Regions from separate parts of the Microbacterium sp. SCN 69-37 genome, predicted to be linked through region 2. Evidence: predicted binding sites of a transcription regulator. Region 2 holds the regulator's gene; the other holds the start of a gene.
What was found. Region 2 encodes LexA, which represses DNA repair genes until DNA is damaged. Its sites were predicted from a motif close to TCGAACANNTGTTCGA; they were not measured.

Region 1: a site for LexA is predicted at 5,486-5,501, ahead of ABS64_RS11700 (DUF222 domain-containing protein). Genes of this name have one in related genera too.

The regions. Positions count from the first base shown of each region.
Region 1 covers NZ_MEEL01000039.1:20,129-27,248, reverse strand. Annotated here, with positions in the region: gene ABS64_RS11725 (1-aminocyclopropane-1-carboxylate deaminase) at 1-14, opposite strand, end outside; gene ABS64_RS11720 (GntR family transcriptional regulator) at 11-676, opposite strand; gene ABS64_RS11715 (RNB domain-containing ribonuclease) at 740-2,182, opposite strand; gene ABS64_RS11710 (proline--tRNA ligase) at 2,236-3,993, shown strand; gene ABS64_RS11705 (HNH endonuclease signature motif containing protein) at 4,087-4,386, opposite strand; gene ABS64_RS11700 (DUF222 domain-containing protein) at 4,402-5,475, opposite strand; gene ABS64_RS11695 (cellulase family glycosylhydrolase) at 5,661-7,120, shown strand, end outside.
Region 2 covers NZ_MEEL01000024.1:43,463-50,582, reverse strand. Annotated here, with positions in the region: gene infC (translation initiation factor IF-3) at 1-160, opposite strand, end outside; gene ABS64_RS06130 (DUF1844 domain-containing protein) at 395-793, shown strand; gene ABS64_RS06125 (SseB family protein) at 809-1,603, opposite strand; gene priA (bifunctional 1-(5-phosphoribosyl)-5-((5-phosphoribosylamino)methylideneamino)imidazole-4-carboxamide isomerase/phosphoribosylanthranilate isomerase PriA) at 1,587-2,333, opposite strand; gene hisH (imidazole glycerol phosphate synthase subunit HisH) at 2,397-3,095, opposite strand; gene hisB (imidazoleglycerol-phosphate dehydratase HisB) at 3,092-3,703, opposite strand; gene ABS64_RS06105 (histidinol-phosphate transaminase) at 3,762-4,868, opposite strand; gene ABS64_RS06100 (LysM peptidoglycan-binding domain-containing protein) at 4,903-5,283, opposite strand; gene lexA (transcriptional repressor LexA) at 5,594-6,259, shown strand; gene ABS64_RS06090 (hypothetical protein) at 6,326-7,120, shown strand, end outside.

The DNA.
Region 1 (7,120 bases), on a different contig from region 2:
TCGTGCAGCTTCATGAGGGATCCTGTTCAGTGGGGGCGGGGGAGATGGTGAGGGACTGCCAGGCGCTCTCGGCGAGGCGTGCGGCGTCGTCGGCGGCGCCGGCCGCGCACAGCGCCACCAGGCGGTCATGCCGCTCAGCGGAGGCGGCCGCTTCGTCGGAGGCGAACCTCAGTCGCTCCACGCGGCGCAGGACCGGCTCATAGCGGGCGATGACGGCCGCGGCTGCCGCATTCGCGCACACCTCGAGGGCGACGCGGTGAAAGCGCGCATCCGCCTCGAGGGCGCCGTCGATGTCGCCGGCGCTCAGTGCGGCACGAAACGCCGCGTTCGCCGCGCGCATCGCATCGAGGTCGCGCGTCGTCATGCGCGGTGTCGCCGTGCGGACGGCAAGGGCATGCAGGGCGCCAACGACGGCCTGCGCGTCGCGGAGGGCGCCGGGGTCGATCGGGGCGACGACGGTGGAGCGGCCGGGTGTCGCCTGCACGAGCCCGGCCTGAGCGAGTTCGAGCAGCGCCTCTCGCACGGGCGTGCGACTGACGCCGAGTCGCTCGGCCAGTTCTGCGTCGCGCAGTTGCTCACCGGGGGCGAGGCTGCCGTCGACGATCGCCTCCTGCAGGCGCGCGTGCACGTCGTCGCGAAGAAGTGCGCGGGGCACGGGGACGGCAGCGAGTGGCACGGTATGCAATATATCTCAGGTTGGACGCGACGCCCGTCGCACATCCGTCTCGGGCGGAGGCCGTCAGACGACGCTGAACCGGACGGTTCCCTCGTCAACGGACGCCGCATCCAGCCGCAGACGTACGAGGGTGCCGGGCGCAGCCGCCACGCGCGCCACGCGCGCCTCGACGGCCGGTTGCATGAGCTGGATGCGTGCCTCGTCCCCGCGTCTGCTGAGCACGAGTGCGTCGAACTCGTCCCCGACGTGTCCGGCCAGCAGCGCCGCCTCGACGCGATCGATCGCCCCGGAGCTGAGCTGGGCGGCGATCGACGAACTGCGCGCCATGATCGCGGGGAGGATGGGAAGTGATGCGCGCGCCCACCCGGGAACCTCTTCACCGTTCACGAGAGCATGGCAGATCACCAGCGACCATCTGTCGACCACGCGTCGCAGGGGAGCAGTCGTGTGAGCGTACGGGGCGCCGATCGCAGCCTGCGATCGCTGTTCAGGCAGCTCGCCGTCGAAGGTCGCGTAGCCCGCTCCGCGGAACAGGCCCGCCGCGTATTCGCGAACAGCGAGAGCGGCGGGCGAACGGTCGAGGCTGCGCAGATAGTCGCCGTAGGCGACGTCGGTGGTCCACGGCAGTCCCAAAGCCACCGTCTGTGACCGGAACTCCTCCACGTCGGTCGACGCGGCCGGAGGCATGGTCCGCAGGATGCCGACGCGACCGTCGATCATGATCTGCGCCGCCGCCATGCCGGTGAGCAACGAGACATCGGCGTTCCAATCCTCCAACGCCACACCGTCGGCGCGCTCGAGACCGTAGGCGTCGTCCTCCGCCGCCGTGACGATACGCGTCTCCGGCAGGTTCAGGCTCGCGCCCCCGCGCTCGCGCTCCCGTTCGGCCCGGGCGGCGCCGAACCATGGCAGCGCGGCGAGGGTGGCGGGGGCAGTGCCGGCGTCGATCGCCGCCTGCGCCTCGGAGTAGGACCATTGGCGCCGCGACCGCACGATCGCGCGGGTGATGGTCGTCTCCGTCGGGCGGGCGCCCTCGTCCAGCACGAACCGCCACACGTACGCGCGTCGGTCCACGCCCGGCAGCAGGGACGCGTGGTCCTCGCTGATCACCGCCGGGTGCAGGGGGATCCGTCCGTCCGGCGCGTACAGCGTCTGCCCGCGACGGCGGGTCTCGGCATCCAGCGCGCCGTCGGGTGCCACGAATGCCGGAACGTCCGCGATCGCGTAGTGCAGGACGGCGCCCGTCGAGGTGCGCTCCAGGTGCAGCGCCTGGTCGAGGTCGGTCGATCCGGCCGGGTCGACCGTGAGGAAGGCGACATCGCGGAGATCGGCGAGGCCGGTCGCGGTCGGATCCGTCGAGACGCGTGCCGCGGCGGCCATCGCCTCGGCAAGTGCGTCACGGGGGTATCCGTCCGGCAGAGCGAGCTGATGTCGCAGCGCAGACAGCGACGCGGCCAGTTCACCGCGCAGAGATCGAGCGACGAAGCGGGAGCGGCGGTGCGGCACCCGGCCAGTGTAGGGCGGTCGGGTGAGGTGGCTGCGGACTAGGCTTGACGCTCGTGGTCACCCGTCTGTCGAACTTCTTCCTCCGCACGCTTCGCGAAGACCCTTCGGATGCCGAGGTCACGAGCCATCGCCTGCTCGTGCGCGCCGGCTACATCCGCCGCCAGGCACCGGGAATCTTCGCGTGGCTGCCGCTGGGGCTGCGGGTCAAGTCGCGGATCGAGAACATCATCCGCGAGGAGATGGCGGCCGCCGGCGCACAGGAAGTGCACTTCCCGGCACTGATGCCGCGCGACCCCTATGAGGCGACCGGACGCTGGGAGGAGTACGGCGACGGCATCTTCCGTCTGAAGGACCGCAAGGGCGCCGATTACCTGCTCGCCCCGACGCACGAAGAGGCGTTCACGCTGCTGGTCAAGGACCTGTACGGCTCGTACAAGGATCTGCCCCTAACGATCTACCAGATTCAGGACAAGTACCGCGACGAGGCACGTCCGCGCGCGGGACTCCTGCGCGGCCGCGAGTTCACGATGAAGGACGCGTACTCCTTCGACTACACCGACGCCGGGCTCGACACCAGCTACATGGCGCAGCGCGACGCCTACGAGCGCATCTTCCAGCGGCTGGGGCTGGAGTACGTCATCGTCCAGGCGGATGCCGGGGCGATGGGCGGCTCGCGCAGCGAGGAGTTCCTGCACCCGACGGCGATCGGCGAGGACACGTTCGTGCGTTCGGCCGGCGGCTACGCGGCCAACGTGGAGGCGTTCGAGACCCTGGCGCCCGAGCCCATCGCGTTCGACGGGTTCGGCGAGCCGGTGATCTTCGACTCCCCGAACACGCCCACGATCGAGACGCTCGTGGCGCACACCAACGCCGTGCTCGACGGCGAGTACACCGCCGCCGACACCCTCAAGAACGTCGTCCTCGCGCTCACACACCTCGACGGCAGCCGCGAGCTCGTCGTCGTCGGTCTCCCCGGCGATCGCGACGTCGACGAGAAGCGCGTCGAGGTGGCGTTCGCGCCCGCCGAGGTCGAGCCCGCCACGCCCGAGGACTTCGAGAAGCACCCGCTGCTGGTCAAGGGGTACATCGGGCCGTGGTCTCCCCAGGGCGCGATCCTGGGCGAGGAGTCAGCCACCGGCATCCGCTACGTCCTCGACCCCCGCGTCGTGGACGGCACGCGCTGGATCACCGGTGCGAACATCGATCAGAAGCACGTGCACTCGCTCGTCGCCGGACGCGACTTCGCCGCCGACGGCTACGTCGAGGTCGCAACGGTGCGGCCGGGCGATCCGGCGCCCGATGGTTCGGGACCTGTCGAGCTTGCGCGCGGCATGGAGATCGGTCACGTCTTCCAGCTGGGGCGCAAGTACGCCGAGGCGCTGGGGCTGAAGGTGCTCGACGAGAACGGCAAGCTCGTCACCGTCACGATGGGCTCCTACGGCATCGGCGTCACGCGGATCCTCGCGATCATCGCCGAGCTGAACAACGACGACAAGGGCCTCATCTGGCCCGCAGCCGTCGCGCCGTTCGACGTGCAGGTCGTGGCGACGGGGCGGGATGCCGCGGCCTTCGAACTCGCCGAGAAGCTGTCGGCGGATCTCGATGCGGTCGGTCTCGACGTGCTCTACGACGATCGACCGAAGGTCTCGCCCGGCGTCAAGTTCGGCGACGCCGAGCTCGTGGGAGTGCCGCAGATCGTGATCGCCGGCCGGGGCGCCGCCGAGGGTGAGGTGGAGCTCTGGGATCGTCGCTCCGGCGAACGCACGCTCGTCTCGGCCGCCGAGGCCGTCACCCGCCTCGCCGCGCGCTGACCGTCGCTCGCACCGCTCGCACCGCTCTTCGAGGGGCCCGCGCGAGCCGCCCGCGTGGCGCACGTGCGCACACGTGCGTGTGGCGTGTGCGGGTCAGAACGGTGCCGCGCGGTCGTCCGACGGCGCTGCGCGCTCTGAGGGTTCCGCCGCTCGGAACACCGGCATGCGTCGTTCGGGCTCCACGAGATAGCGCCGGCCGTACGGCGACGTCCACTCCACGACACCGCCGCTGTCGGGGAGCTGCACCACCGTCCAGCCGCCGTGATGCTTCACCGTGTGGTGCCCGGCGCACAGGGGTGCGAGATTGTCGGCGGAGGTGTTCCCGCCGTCGAACCAGGCCACGGTGTGGTCGATGTCGCATCGCGAGGCGGGCATGACGCAGCCCGGAGCCATGCACCGTTCCGCCCGCTACCTGACGAGCCGACGCAACTCAGGCGGCGGGTCGTAGCGGTGGCGCCCGACCGACAGCACCGCGCCCGTCTCGGGGTGGGTCAGAACGCGCAGCCAGCTCGTGGCGCCGCCGCTGAGTCGTCGTGCCTGGTCGATCGGAACGGGACCCACACCTTCGACGGTGGCCGGCTCGGACGCCGCGCGGGAATCGTCGAGCAGCGACAGCACCGGCACTGTCACGACGACTGTCGGACGGATGCCCGCCACAGCCGGAGCGTGGCCGTCGCAGCGACCGTCGATGAGCAGATCGCCCAGAATGTCCGCGCGTACCTGGTCGAGCGTTCGCTCGTCGGGCGGAACCTCGTCTGCGGGCGCGGCGCCGGGGGTCGCCAGCGCGGCATCCGCCCCGCCGCGACCGGTTCGATGGCCCGCGATGGCCTTTCCCATGCGGGTGAGGCGGTCGAAGATGGCGTGGGCCTCGACGCTCGGCAGATACGCGGTCAGGAGGGACATGCCGTCGCCCGCGGGGGCGACGGACACCCGCCGCTCGTCGACGGCGCGCGCATGCTTGTCGGCAAGGGCCTCTGCGGTCGCCGCGGTGGCCAGATCGCGCAGCCGGCGGCGGAAGGTTCCCGCGGGGAGGCGTTCGGCCAGCGACACCGCGTCATCGATCAGCCGCGACCCGATCGCGGGATCGACGCTGTCGAGCACGTCCACGAGGAAACGTGCGTGCTGGTCGGTGATGCGTGCCCCGTGAAGTGCATCCCATGCCGCCGGGTAGCGCTCGACCAACGCCGTCGCGCGGGCCATCAGATCGCCGGCCGCGTACTCGGTGATCCGAAGCGCCGCCGCCAGCTCGAGTCGCAGCGACCGGTCGATCATGTCGTCGGTGCACGCGTGCGGTGCCGCGGCGGCCATCGCATCGCTTCGCGCGGCGGCGACGCAGGCGTACTGCTCCGCCGTGTGGACGGCGACCACCGCGGCGATATCGGTGACCTGCGCGACGGGATCGCGCGGCGGCAGTGACGACTCGATCGCCACGATGTCCGCCCAGAAGCCGGGGTCCGGCTCGAGGTCGGTGTCGATGTTCATGATCCGAGTATAGAACATATGTTCTAATATGGGAAGCGTGTTGGGCCATGGTCGAGCAAGCGTTTGGGGACCAGCGGCGACGCGGCGAGCGCCGGGTCGCTACTCTGGGGGCGGCGAGATCGTCGACGATGCCACCTGTCGCGAGACGCCGACCACCCCCGCAGTTGGCATCGAAAGGAATGCGCATGCGCGATCGTCGTCGTCCCCTCGGCATCCGCCGCCTCATGAGCATCGCGGCGCTCGCCGTCAGCGCGGTGCTGGCCGTCGGCGCCGTGGCCCCGCTGTCGGCGCACGCCGCTGCGGACGGGTGGTGGCACACCTCGGGCTCGCGCATCGTCGCCGCGGACGGAAGCACCGTCACCATCAAAGCGGCGAACTGGTTCGGGCTGGAGACTCCCAACTGCGCGCCGCACGGGCTGTGGTCGATCACCCTCGACGAGGGCCTCGCGCAGATCGCGGCCATGGGGTTCAACACGGTGCGACTGCCGTACTCGAACCAGTGCCTCGCGGCATCCACGACATCGTCCATCGACGCCTCGCGTAATCCCGACCTGGTCGCGCTGACGCCGTTGCAGCTGATGGATGCGGTCATCGCCAAGGCGCGCGCCCACGGGCTGCGCGTCATCCTCGACCGTCACCGCATCGAGTCGTCGGGCCAGTCCGAGCTCTGGTACACCTCGACCTACAGCGAGAAGCGCTGGATCGACGACTGGGTCATGCTCGCGAACCGCTACCGCGATGACCCGACGGTGGTCGGCGCCGACCTCCACAACGAGCCGCACGGTTCCGCCTGCTGGGGGTGCGGCGATACCTCCCGCGACTGGTGGGCGGCGGCGACGCGCGCCGGCAATGCCGTGCTCGCCGCCAACCCCCGACTGCTGATCATCGTCGAAGGCGTGGAGCGCCAGAACGATGCCAGCACGACCTGGTGGGGAGGCGGCCTGAAGGATGCCGGCGCCAAGCCCGTGGTGTTCGCGACATCGAACCGGGTCGTCTATTCGCCGCACGAGTATCCCGCCTCGGTGTACGGGCAGTCGTGGTTCTCGGCGCCGAACTACCCCGCCAACCTGCCGTCGGTCTGGGACGCGAACTGGGGATATCTGGCCCGCACCGGCTCCGCGCCGATCTTCGTCGGGGAGTTCGGCACGAAGCTCGAGACGACGAGTGACGCCCAATGGTTGAGGGCTCTGGTGTCCTACCTGGGGACGAACGGCCTGAGCTTCGGCTACTGGTCGTTCAACCCGAACAGCGGCGATACCGGCGGGCTCGTCGCGGACGACTGGAAGACGCCGCAGACAGCAAAGCTCGCCGCGCTCGCGCCGGTGCTCGCCGGCGGGTCCGCCACCCCGATGCCATCGCCGACCGCGTCCGCCACCCGGACACCGTCGCCCACGCCTACGCCGTCGCCCACGCCCAGGACGTCGCCCACGCCTACGTCGTCGCCCACGCCTACGCCGTCGCCCACGCCCAGGACGTCGCCCACGCCCACGCCTACGCCGTCGCCCACGCCCACGTCGTCGCCCACGCCCACGTCCCTCCCGTCCCCGGGCTCCGCACCGGTTTCCGCCACCTGGATGCTGCAGAGCGCGTGGCAGGACGGCTATGTGGCGGAGTTCTCCGTCAGCGCTTCTCGCGCGGTCGCCGG
Region 2 (7,120 bases):
CGAGATCTGCCTCCTGAGCGAGGCGCAGAGCGACCTCGATGCGGACGACGCCGACCTGCTCACCCGCGGGTCCGACGAGGCGGACCTCGGGAACGCGAATGCGGTCATTGGTGCGGGGATCGCTGATGCGGAACTCCTTAGTCGTACGGGTGGGTGCCACCGGACACAGGGATGTGTCTCGGGCGGAAGATCGTCACGTCCACCCCGCACGACGCGCACGTCGGCTTCGTTCCTGCACCCTCACCCGCACCGATTGCTCGGTACGACAACCTCGACGGACGAGGCGGAGCGCGTGACCCGGTAGCCTGGAGCGGCAAGCGCGGGTGGGATGTGATCCTCTTTCGTTCCGGAGCAGAACACTCCGGCGCCCGCACAGTCTAGCAGAGAGCAGCACGTGGACACGATTCCTTCCTCCCCCGACCGTCACGAGGCCGAACGGCTCGCCCGATGGGAGGAACAGGAGCGTGCCTCCGCCGCCGCCACCCGCGACATCGCCGACGTGCCGGCGGTGGAGGTCATCACGACGGCCGCGGTGCATCTCATGAGCGCAGCCGCCGTCAAGACCGGTCTCGCGGACGATCCCGAGACGCAGCTGGATCTCGACGAGGCACGCAAGCTGATCAACGCCCTGGCGGGGCTGATCACGGCCGGAGCGCCGGAGATCAGCGACATGCACGCGCGGTCACTGCGCGATGGACTGCGCTCGCTGCAGCTCGCGTTCCGCGAGGCCTCGGTCATCCCCGACCCGATCGGCAAGGGCCCGGGCGAGAAGTGGACCGGACCCGTCACGTGAGACCCGGCGCGGCGCTCAGCCGCGGACGAGCTTGACCGTGAGCGAGTCGACCAGCACCGCAATGCGATCGTCGGCGGCCCACCGTGCCGCCAGCCGCTGCAGGGTGGCGTCGAGCTGAGACTGGTCGAGCCCATCCACGAGCTGCAGACGGACGATCAGTTCCGGGCCGCGCAGACGCGCCTGCGGATCCCCCGGCGCCACCGACAGGTCGAGCACGCCCAGCTCGGAGCCGATCGAGTCCTGCAGCCCGGCATAGACCTCCGGCGAGGTGTGCGCGGGTTCCCAGGCCAGCCCTTGACCGAGGGCCCACACCGCGGGGCGACGCAGAACGAACTCGGTCTCGGATGCCGGGTCGATCACGATCAGGTCCGTATCGTCGGCAGCGGCGGCCAAGGCGGTACGGATGCCGTCGGCCGGCACCGGTCGCGCCTTCGGATCCCACGCCGCCATCGTGCGCACCGACGTGAACACGGGGAGCACACGCCGCCCGTCGGGCGCGGCGACCGTCACGATGGACAGCTCCTGCGTCTTGTCGACGGTGTGGCCGGACGGGGCGACGCCCACATCGCCGGCCTCGGCGACCAGCGGGATCAACAGGCGTGCCGTGCGGTAGGCGTCGACGACCGCACGAGCATCACCCTCGCCCCGGCGGAAGCTCAGCAGTGCCGACAGCAGCGCAGCGTCTGCAGAGCCGTCGTCGCCGGCGTGCGGATTGGGCTCGAAGGAGCGCCCCTCCCAGGGGACGCCTGCGGAATCCGCGGCGCAGGCGTGGGCTGCGGCGTCGTCGGGACTCTCAGCCTGCGGCGACATCCAGCGCCTCGGCGAGGGTGAAGGCCCCCGCATAGAGTGCCTTACCCACGATGGCCCCTTCGACGCCGAGCGGAACGAGCTCGCGCAGGGCCGCGATGTCGTCGAGGTTCGAGATGCCCCCCGAGGCGACGACCGGCTTGACGGTGCGGGTGGTGACCTCGCGCAGCAGCTCGAGGTTCGGGCCCTTCAGCGTGCCGTCCTTGGTGACGTCGGTGACGACGTAACGGCTGCACCCGGCGTCTTCGAGCCGCTGGAGCACCTGCCACAAGTCGCCGCCGTCGCGGGTCCAGCCGCGGGCCGCCAGGGTCGTGCCGCGCACGTCGAGCCCGACGGCGATCGCATCGCCGTAGCGGCCGATGACGTCCGCCGCCCACTCCGGGTTCTCCAGCGCCGCGGTGCCCAGGTTGATGCGGCTCGCCCCCGACTCGAGGGCGGCCTCCAAGGTCGCATCGTCGCGGATTCCTCCGGACAGCTCCACCTGCACGCCCTTGAGCTGCTTGATGACCTTGCGCAGCACGGCGGCGTTGTTGCCGCGTCCGAAGGCGGCATCCAGATCCACGAGGTGGATCCACTGGGCGCCGTCGCGCGCCCAAGCCAACGCCGCGTCGACGGGATCGCCGTAGCTGGTCTCGGTGCCGGCCTCACCCTGCGTCAGACGTACCGCCTTGCCGTCGGCGACGTCGACGGCGGGCAGGAGGATCAGTTCGGGGGTCGACGCGAAATCGTTCATGGCTCCAGGAAGGGTTCAGTGCCCGCCATGCGCGGACACGAGGACACACAAGCAGAGAGACTACTACCGGGTGCGGGTGAGGTCTTGCGGAAGCGAGGAGATCCAGTTCGCGAGAAGCCGGATGCCGGCCTCGCCGCTCTTCTCGGGATGGAACTGCGTCGCCGACAGCGGTCCGTTCTCGACGGCGGCGAGGAACGGCGTGCCGTAGTCGCACCACGTGAGGGCGGGTTGACGGAACGGCCGCGTGACCTCGAGCGACCAGTGCTGGGCGGCGTAGGAGTGCACGAAGTAGAACCGTTCGTGCTCCAGGCCGCGAAAAAGAGTCGAGCCTTCGCCCACCCGCACCGTGTTCCAGCCCATGTGCGGGAGCACCGGCGCGTCGAGTTCGGTGACCGCGCCGGGCCACTCGCCGAGCCCCTCGGTGTCGTCACCGCGTTCCACACCGTGCTCGAACATCACCTGCATGCCGACACAGATGCCCAGCACCGGCAGACCTCCGGCGAGACGACGTTCGATGATCTCGTCGCCGCGCGTGGCGCGCAGGGACTCCATCACGGCCCGGAAGGCTCCGACGCCGGGTACGACCAGACCTGCGGCGTCGTGGATCAGGCCACGATCGGCCGTGAGCCGCGCATCGGCTCCCGCGGCGACGAGGGCCTTCACCGCGGAGTGGACATTGCCCGACCCGTAGTCGAGCACAGCCACGAGAGGCCGCTCCTCGATGCGGGTACCGGCCTCGAGCCCTGCGGTGGCGTCGGTCATAGGGCGCCCTTCGTACTGGGGATGCCGTGGACCAGGGGGTCGAGCGCCTTCGCCTGCCGGAAGGCCCGCGCGAACGCTTTGTACTCGGCTTCGGCGATGTGGTGCGGGTCCCGTCCGCCGAGCACCGTGACGTGCATCGTCAGACCGGCATTGAAAGCGAGCGCTTCGAACGTGTGACGCACGAGCGACCCGGTGAAGTGGCCGCCGATGAGATGGTGCTCGAACCCGACCGGCTCCCCGGTGTGGACCAGATAGGGGCGCCCGCTGATGTCGACCACGGCCTGGGCCAGCGCCTCGTCCAGGGGAACGAGCGCATCCCCGTAGCGCGAGATGCCGCTCTTGTCGCCGAGCGCCTGACGGATCGCCTGACCCAGGACGATCGCGGTGTCTTCGACGGTGTGGTGCGCATCGATGTCGGTGTCTCCCGAGGCGCGCACGGTGAGATCGGTGAGCGAGTGCTTTGCGAAGGCTGTGAGCAGGTGGTCGAAGAACGGCACCGTGGTGTCGATGCTGCTGTGCCCGGTGCCGTCGAGGTCGAGATCGAGTTCGACCGTGGACTCGCTGGTCGCGCGTCGCAAGGATGCCGTGCGGGGGGCCGGGGTGCTCATGAGCCGAGTCTACCGAGAGCCCGCGCGCCGGCCCGGCGTGTTACCCCGGCGTTCACCGTCAGTGCGCGCCGGAACCGCCCGGGCCGAGTGAGGCGAGCGCGTCGAGGAACGCCGTCGACTCCTCCGCGGTGCCCGCCGTGACACGCAGACTGTGGGCGATGCCGACATCGCGGATCAGAACGCCGCGGTCGTAGAGCCCCTGCCACGTCGCCGCAGGATCTTCCACACCGGAGAAGAGCACGAAGTTCGTCCAGCTCTCGAAGGGGCGGTAGCCGAGCGCGTCGAGTGTCGCGGAGATACGGTCGCGCTGAGCGACGATCTCGTCGACCATCGCGAGCATCGCCGGCGCGTGACGCAGCGCGGCCGATGCCGCCGCCTGCGTCAGCGCACTGAGGTGGTAGGGAAGCCGCACCAGACGCAGAGCATCGATGACGGCGGGGTCGGCCGCGAGGTAGCCGACGCGAGCGCCGGCGAACGCGAAGGCCTTGCTCATCGTGCGAGACACGACCAGCCGCGGCCGATCGGGCAGCAGCGTCAGTGCCGACCGGGAATCGCGGGGCGCGAACTCCTGGTAGGCCTCGTCGACGATCACAATGCCCGGTGCGGCGTCATAGACGGCCTCGATCACATCGAGTCCGAGTGGCGTTCCGGTCGGGTTGTTCGGCGCGCACAGAAAGACGACATCCGGCTGCGCACGGTCGACCTGAGCGGCCGCGTCTTCGGGGGCGAGTGTGTAGTCGACGCCGCGCGTCCCGCTCACGTACGTCGCGCCAGTGGCACGAGTGAGCAGCGGGTACATCGAGTAGGTCGGTGCGAAACCGAAGGCCGTCCGACCGGGGCCGGCGAACGCTTGCAGAAGGTGCTGCAAAACCTCATTGGATCCGTTCGCCGCCCAGATCTGCGCGGCCGACAGGCCATGACCCAGGTAGTCCGCGAAGCCCTCCCGCACGGCGGTGAACTCGCGATCCGGATAGCGGTTCACCTCCCGGAGCGCACGGGCGATGCTGTCGAGGATGTCGTCCGCGACCGCTTCGGGCACCGGATGCGTGTTTTCGTTGACGTTCAGCGCGACGGGCAGCGGAGCCTGGGGAGCGCCGTAGGGCGTCAGGCCGCGCAGGTCGTCTCTGAGGGGAAGGTCATCGAGTCGAACGCTCACCCTCACCATCGTAGAGGTCGCCGTGATGAGCGGACGAGGCTGATCAGTGGCCGGCGGAGTACTCGGCGGGGATCGCGATGCTCTGTCCGGCATCGAGGCTGCCCGAGTCCAAGGCGTTGAGTCGAACGATCGCGTCGACGGCGTCGCGCGGGTCGACGTCAGGTGCGACCGCGCGTGCGATCGACCAGAGCGTGTCGCCCGGCTGAACCGTGACGTGGGTGAACGTGACTCCCGAGGATCCCTCATTGGAGGCCAGCGCGCCGCCGCCGGACACGATGCCGATACCGAGCGCGACGATGACGGGGATGGAGGCGAGGAAGGCGAGCACCCGGCGACCACGAACCGTCAGGCGCAGACGGGTGGCGGGGGCCGCCGCGATGACACGGCCGCGGGGCGAGGCGCCGAGGATGTCGATCGTGGTCATGGGTTCCTCCTTGAGACGTGTCCCGCGCCGCGGCGTCGGGGGTGAGAGCGTCACCTCGAAGATTCGAGTCGAGATTCGCATCCGCCTCTCGGCCGGGAGAGCCGGATGCGAATCTCTGTTCCGAATCTATCTTCGATAGTGTTCGAGTGTCAAGCGATACGGTTCTCGCAGATGAATCGAATCCGACACGCGCACGCGTGCCGTCCGACCGTGCGAAAACCGGATACGGTTTCGACAAGACGACCCCATCACCAACCTCCGACATTCGAAGGCTCTGCCTTCCGGGGACGCGATCGAAGGAGCGCGCGATATGGCCGAGAAGCCTCAGACACGCAGGCGGAAGAACCTCAGCGACAAGCAGCTGAAGATCCTCGAGGTGATCCAGACCTCCATCGCGCGCCACGGCTACCCGCCGAGCATGCGCGAGATCGGCGATGCCGTGGGCCTGAAGTCGCTGTCCAGCGTCACCCACCAGCTCAACCAGCTGGAGCTGAGCGGCTACCTCCGCCGCGACGCCGGCAAGACGCGCGCGATGGAGGTCCTCATCGATCTGCCGGGTGCCGCCGCCGAGAATCCCGCCGACCTCGTTCCGGCCGTGGGCGATGCGGCACTGGTCCCTCTGGTGGGGCGCATCGCGGCGGGCGTGCCGATCACGGCAGACCAGCAGGTCGAGGAGATCTTCCCCCTCCCCCGCCAGCTCGTCGGCAAGGGCGACCTGTTCATGCTCAAGGTCAGCGGCGAGTCGATGATCGACGCCGCCATCTGCGACGGCGACTGGGTCGTCGTGAGATCGCAGCCGACCGCGGACAACGGCGACATCGTCGCGGCGATGCTCGACGGCGAAGCGACGGTGAAGACCTTCCGGCAGCGGGACGGCCACACGTGGCTGCTCCCCCGCAACTCCTCCTTCGAGCCCATCCTCGGCGACGACGCGGTGGTCCTCGGTCGCGTCGTGGCCGTCCTGCGCGCGATCTGATCATGTCGCGGGGGGCGCGCCCTCGCATCGGCCGTCGCGATCGTCCTGGCCGTCGTCTGCCTCCCGTTGTCCATCCTGAGCGTCTGGGCGCGGGTGCAGCTGGTCGACGAAGACGCGTTCACCGCGACGCTTGTGCCGCTGGCCCGTTCGACCACCGTGCAGGACGCGCTGATCGCGGCATCCGCCGACGCGGTGGACGCGAGGCTCGACGCCGACGCCCTCACCGGCTCGATCGTCGACGGCATCATCGGGCTGGGCGTCGGCGACCGGGCCGCGGACGCATTGCGGCGACTGCAAGCGCCTGCCGCCGCCGCCGTGCAGACTCTCGTGCACGACACGATCGCCGACGCGATCCGCTCAGACGGCTTCGGGTCGCTGTGGGAACAGCTTCTCCGGCAGTCTCATCGCGCGCTCACGCTCGCCGCGACCTCCGATGGCGCCGGCGTCGTGGTGCAGACCGAGGCCGGACTCGGCATCCAGGTCGGCGCCGTGGTGGCGGGCGTGAAGGAACGTCTGAGCGCGCAGGGCGTGGCGTGGGCGACGCTCATCCCCTCCGTCGATCACGTCGTGGTCATCGGCTCCGGAGACACCCTCGCCGCCGTTCGAACGGGATATGCGCTCGGCGTGACGGTGGGATGGTGGATGCCGGTCGCTACCGTCATCCTGTTCCTCAGCGGGATCGCGCTCGCGCGGCGACGCCTGAACGCCCTCCGGCGGGCCGCACTCGCGGCGGCGGCGTGCCTCGGGGCGCTGCTGATCGCGGCTGCCGCGGGGCGGGCGGCGGTGTCGTCCGCCGCAGCCGGGACGGCGCTGACGCCGGCCGCGGCCGCCGCCGTCTTCGACCAGCTGCTGGCGGCGGCG